2 regions of the Paenibacillus sp. ICGEB2008 genome follow, and region 1 is predicted to be linked to the other one. Evidence: riboswitches for the same ligand, from Rfam matches in the RefSeq annotation. Region 1 holds a riboswitch; the other holds the start of a gene.
What was found. A riboswitch is a leader RNA that binds a small molecule or an ion and turns the genes downstream of it on or off. The one in region 1 is predicted to bind glycine.

Region 1 (3,157 bases):
CTGTTCCGATACGGCCGCGGCAAGCGCATCGACATCCGTTACGCCGTCCGAACAGCCGATCTCCACGATGTCCAAGTCCAATCCGCGCGCATAGGCTACCAATACCTGGCGTGCCTCTGGATGGACAGACCTTGATACGATAAGCTGTTTACGGCGCGTGGCTGCGGCGGCCAGTGAGCCCGCTTCCGCCAGAGCTGTCGCTCCATCGTACATGCTGGCATTCGCTACTGCCATGCCTGTCAATTCGCAAATATACGACTGGAATTCAAAAATGGCTTGCAGCTCGCCCTGGCTTACTTCCGGCTGATAGGGGGTGTAGGCTGTGTAAAATTCGGAACGTGAGGTGATGTGCTGAATGACGGACGGAATATGATGATCATAAATACCTGCACCAAGAAAGCTGGCATGTGTGTCTGTATTGGCGTTGTGTCCGGCCAGCTCGGCCATGTGGCGAGTTAAGGCTCTTTCGTCAAGCCGAGAGGAAAGAGGGAGTTCCCCTTGGTATCGAATTGCCTCTGGAATGTCACTGAATAAATCATCAATGGATGATACGCCCACCACACGCAGCATTTCGGCTTGATCTTGTTCGGTCATGGGGAGATAGCGATGCTGCTTCATAAGTTCTGGCTCCTTTCGAAAAGCAAAATTTAGATAGTAAATTAGCTAATACATAATCGTAGTTGGAAAATCCAGAATTTCGTATCTGACATGATCATTTTTTTGAAATGAAGAGGATTTAGGATCAGCGTGGCCGCTTATAAAAGGGGGCTGCGACCACTTCCGCACGCAGGCGTTTACCTCGAATTTCGACCTCTAACGGTGTAGATAGGGTGCTAAAACGACTGTCCACCAGGGCTAGCCCCAAATTACGCTTCAAGGTGGGCGATTGAGTCCCCGTTGTGACCTCACCAATGTGTTGGCCTTCCGCGAAGACTGGATAATGAGCGCGCGGGATACCGCGGTCAATCATTTCCAGCCCGATCAACTTGCGAGGAATTCCTTGTTCTTTCTGGTGTTGCAGTGCTTCTCTGCCGATAAAATCTCCTTTATTCAGCTTGACGAAGAAACCTAAACCAGCCTCAAGCGGTGAAATGGTGGCAGATAACTCTTGTCCGTACAGCGGCAGCCGTGCCTCAAACCGTAGTGTATCGCGAGCACCAAGCCCAGCGGGAATTAGCCCATACGATTCACCGCAACGAAGCAAACCATTCCACACGGCGGGCGCTTCCTCAGCAGGTATATAAAATTCAAAACCGTCTTCGCCGGTATATCCGGTTCGGGAGACGAGTGCTTTTGCTCCGAACAATTGCACGTTCTCATGGAATCGGAAAGATGCCAGATTCGTAATATCTGTATCTGTCACGGCTGCGGCAATATGTGCTGCTTCCGGACCTTGTAATGCCAGCAATGCGATCGCATCAGACACATTCTCCAGATGAACCGATGCAGGTACGTGGCGCATGAGCCAATCCCAATCTTTGTCGATGTTGGAGGCATTCACAACGAGCATGTAGCGCTCTGGTCCTTTGCAGTATACAAGCAAGTCATCCACTACGCCTCCATCGGGGTAACACAGGAGTGAATATTGTGCCTGGCCCGGTTCCAACTGGCTGACATCATTCGTGGTTACCCATTGCAAAAAAGCCTCGGCTTCTTTGCCCTCAACCAAAAACTCGCCCATGTGCGAGACATCGAATAAACCCGCGCGTTGCCGGACGGCCTCATGCTCTTTTTGGATGCCGTTAAACTGAACGGGAAGCTCCCACCCGCCAAAGTCAATACAACGAACCCCGGGCTGCGTCCCGTAAGACGAAAATAATGGTGTTCTTCGCAAATTAGACATTTTTTCACTCCTATCCAGTGTAATCGGCTAAACAAAAAAGACAGGCTGAAAGAAACGTATAGACGGCAGTCCATACTCTTCTTTCAGCTCTGTCCTTGATACCAGAAAGTTACCCCGGTGTGAACCAGGTTTCCCCTTGGGTGATCCGCTCTAATCGCGAATGCTCTCCAGAGATGCGTCCGGCAGAGGTCCTTTTGCCTGAGAGATTCACCTGCAATGCAAGTTTACTCCTTCGGCGCTACCTTTTGGATCAACGGTAGGTTACCCGGTTTTGCAGGTAACAAGTTGATCCGAGTTCGCGTGCACAACTGTCTCAGAAACGACAACAGCTATGCGAATTTTTTGGGTAGTCTCTCCCTCCGCGTTCATCCGCGTTTGCAGTTGTCGGGGTATTTCCAAAAGCATTTGCTATAACCCATTAATACGCAAATTCATTCAAAATGTCAATAAAAATGTCATATAAAACAATCCAAAAAACATTTAATGTATAAATAAGGATATGTAAGCGTTTGTTACAAGTTATCATTTTTTAATATTCTATGCTATATGAGATAACATGAAGTATTTTTGTTAGTATTATTGACATGATTGCTCATGTTGTCATAATCTTAACCTGTCTAATACAGGTGATTAAAAGCATTTTATTCATGTGGAAGTGAGGCGAAAGCAGGATGAGTGAAGTGAAACGGGAACTTTGGTATACAGACGAACATGAGTGGGTTCAGCGCACAGCAGACGGGACGTTGCGGATCGGCATTACAGACTTTGCACAGCATCAACTGGGTGATATTGTTTTTGTGGAATTACCTGGGGCGGGAGCAACGATTGAACAGGGGGCAGAGATTGGTACAATTGAATCGGTGAAGACCGTATCCGACCTTTTTGCTCCGGTGGCGGGAACCGTATTGAAAGTAAATGAAGCTCTGGAAAGCACACCTGAGCTGGTGAATGAATCTCCCTATGAAAAGGGTTGGATGATTGAAGTAGAGATGGGCAATGATGTCGAGGAAGCTCTGAGCAAGCTGCTGTCTGCGGATCAGTACGAGCAGTTGATTTCGGATGAACAATAACGAGCAATATAAGATGGAATATTAGCGCTTTATTCTAAATTTTTATATGGATATTGAATTGAATAAAAGCATCGTTAGTCCGCTCGTTTTGTGTATAAAATAGTCGCTATGATCTGACATGGCGGCTATTTTTTTGTTGTCTTTTAGAAGACGTAATTACGTCGATTTATTAGATTTAGAGGTGAGCTCCTCTATATAAGTGTGCAGATTTACAGCACTGTTTTTTCGACTAATTTCTATTGTT
Region 2 (3,157 bases), on a different contig from region 1:
GCAAGCCATTGGACCGTTTGCACCAGGAAGGTGGCATCGTCTACTTCCTTAAAACCATCATATGTCTTTTTCGACTGTCCGTTTTCCTCACGCGCATATTTCGGAGTAGCATCTTCTACAGGGGAAGAATCACCGATAAATGCTGCCTTGCCTTGACCCACCTTGGAGATCGCAGCATAAGGACCTTCCGCACGGCCTCCGCCATTATAGACTCCTTGGTCTACTGCATTGCCCCATTTTTTTGTACCTGTCGGGATATAGGCAATTCCTTTGGCTTTGGTAGGATCAATAATAGCCAGCGTAGATCCCGCATGCATGGCAATCGAGCGTACACCCTTGGTAATGCCGAAGGATTGATCTGCGGCTACGATGTCCGTAGCATTTACATCGCCAAGCGCATTATAACGGAAACGAACACCAAAGTTGGTCGCCAGCCAATCGGAGCTTGTTAATCCTTGCATCGCCGGCGATGCAGCTTCTTCTGCAGTCATGCCTTTGGCCGGATTAGTATAGGCTCCACGACGGTAGCCATTCATAACCTCGGAGGAATCCCAACGGTTTTTGTTACGGTCGGCATTATAATGGTCGGAGATGAAGAACACACTTCCCCCGTTATTCACATATTGCAGCAGGGCAGCCTGCTCGGATGCCTTAAAGGCCACATTCGCTTCACCGATGATGAACACATCATATTGGCGCAGCTTATCATAGGTTATGGCCTGTTCTCCATAAGTAAAAGGAATAGGGCGGTTCAATTGATCCACAGTAAAGCCTACATTACGTAATCCATTGGCAAAGTCGGAGAAGGCGCCTTCAATGACCCAATCTGCTGCACCAGCCGTCTGTGCGTGCGTATTATCGAACAGCACCTTTTTGCCTTTTCCATCCGGCAGTGTAGTACCGGGTTGACCCGGGTTGCCAGGTTCAGGTTCGCCAGGTTCACCTGGTTCCCCCGGCTCGCTTCCACTCACCAGTTCCACAGCGCTTGGACTTTTTACTCCACCAAAATTATTGTAGGCACCAAGCGTACCTGTCACGCGAATTTTGCTGCCGACCAGTTCAGGATGACCTATTAACCCAAATTGCCCTCTGTACGCAGATGTCAGCTGCACATCCAATAGATTAGACGTGCTACGTTCATTGGCCTGGTCGGCAATCAGTACGTTAAAATCATTCGCAAACGGAGCAGAAAAATTAGCTGTTTTCGATCCGGTAGCATGTCCGACGATGTAGCCTTCCACCGTCACTGTACCTCCACTGCCTTGGCGCTGAAGTGCTTCGTCTACTGTCAATGCTCCCTCTGCCTTGACCTGACCGAATGGAACGAGGATCCCAATCAACAGCGATACGATCGCTGCTAGATGCAGCACCCCTTTCAAGCGTGAACCTGTGAACCGCAAGCCTTTTACCATACGTCAATATCCCTCCTATAATTCCATAAATGTACTTGTCCTCTATCAGATTAGCTGTCAATCTTCTAATTCCTTCCTGATTTCATCCATAATTATGTAAATTTTAATCTTTTTTATCGGAAACTCGCCTGTTTATGTAAAAATTGAAACCTGCGATTGACACCGAGCACGGCATACATTACGCTAAGAAAGATATGTAGAACGGTATACGCGAATGAAGATGACGGGAGAGTCTGTCCAGGGGCTTACACGCTGGCGGCACCGAAGGAGCAAGACGTCAGCACCCGGCTGGCGGATAATCTCTCAGGTCCATGTATCGTCATCTGACGCAACTCTGGAGAGAGCGCAAGCCACCCAAGGGGTAAGGCGGTAAGTACACCGCACGAAACTCTCAGGTAACGAGGACAGAGATAAGGGAAACTTCCTTATCCTGTCCTTTTTTGCGCTCACATTGTACGTCAGCATTAGGAACCGTCATAGCTGCGCACAAACGCGGAAATACCATATACTATGGTACTAGAACATACAGGGGGCCACACCATGCGTTTCAAAGATGTATTTTCCATTATCGGTCCGGCCATGACCGGACCTTCCAGTTCACACACTGCAGGCGCGGTGCGGCTTGCACGCGTTGCCCGTCACTGGCTCGGGATGCAGCCGGACCGTGCCCGCATGACACTGTACGGCTCCTTCGCCGACACCTACAAAGGACACGGTACAGACCTAGCACTCATCGCAGGCCTGCTCAATTACGATACAGACGACCACCGAATTCCAGATGCCGAGCAATGGGCGGAGCAGGCTGGAATGGCCGTGGAGTTTGCCGTCAGCGGACTACCCGCGCCCCATCCAAATACCGTCCGTTTTGAACTGTGGAAGGGTGAGGATCAGCGCACACTGCTGGGCTCCTCCATCGGCGGCGGCAGCATCCATGTCCAGCAGCTCAACGAATTCCGAGTCAACCTGACCGGGGAGCTGGCTACGTTGGTGCTTCTTCACTCGGATAAGCCCGGCACATTAGGTGCGGTGACTTCAGCACTCGGCGCTGCCGACATTAACATTGCCTATATGCATGTGGATCGCAAAGGCCGAGATGGAGAAGCACTTACCGCCATCGAAACGGACAGTCCTCCTACGGCTGAACTGATCGCAAAACTACGATCCTTACCACATATGTACGAAATTAAAATGATTAATTTGAAAAAAGGAGCTGAATCTGATGCGATTTAGCCATCTGCATGAAATCAGCGCCATATGCGCGGAGGAATCCACCACGATTGGCCGCCTGATGATTCAAGAGCAGGTACAAGAGACGAATACAACGGAAGAAGAAATCTTCCGCCAAATGTCTGATTATTATGAAGTCATGAAGGAGGCCGTTCATCGTGGTCAGACACAAGACACCGTATCCCGCAGTGGATTAACGGGCGGTGATGGCAAGCGTCTGGCCGAGTATCTGCGGGCAGGGGAAACCTGCTCCGGCGACGCCTCTGCACTCGCCATGGCTTATGCGCTATCCGTGTCGGAGGTTAATGCATCCATGGGGCGTATTGTGGCTACGCCCACTGCTGGCTCTTGTGGAGTCATCCCCGGTGTGTTCATTAGTGCGCAGGAGCGATTCGGCTGGGATGATGAGCATATGGTGCACGGCTTGTTCGCAGCCGGAGCCATTGGCTACGTCATCGCCAACAATTCCTTCATTTCCGGCGCGGAGGGAGGCTGTCAGGCTGAGATTGGCTCAGCCA

Region 2: another riboswitch for glycine. It lies ahead of sdaAB (L-serine ammonia-lyase, iron-sulfur-dependent subunit beta); the one in region 1 lies ahead of gcvT (glycine cleavage system aminomethyltransferase GcvT).

Annotation. Positions count from the first base shown of each region.
Region 1 covers NZ_AMQU01000008.1:76,019-79,175, forward strand. Annotated here, with positions in the region: gene gcvPA (aminomethyl-transferring glycine dehydrogenase subunit GcvPA) at 1-618, opposite strand, end outside; gene gcvT (glycine cleavage system aminomethyltransferase GcvT) at 743-1,843, opposite strand; glycine riboswitch at 1,923-2,019, opposite strand; glycine riboswitch at 2,020-2,212, opposite strand; gene gcvH (glycine cleavage system protein GcvH) at 2,515-2,913, shown strand.
Region 2 covers NZ_AMQU01000012.1:16,807-19,963, reverse strand. Annotated here, with positions in the region: gene C400_RS0112475 (DUF6359 domain-containing protein) at 1-1,412, opposite strand, end outside; glycine riboswitch at 1,627-1,741, shown strand; gene sdaAB (L-serine ammonia-lyase, iron-sulfur-dependent subunit beta) at 1,953-2,642, shown strand; partial or broken gene sdaAA (L-serine ammonia-lyase, iron-sulfur-dependent, subunit alpha) at 2,632-3,157, shown strand, end outside.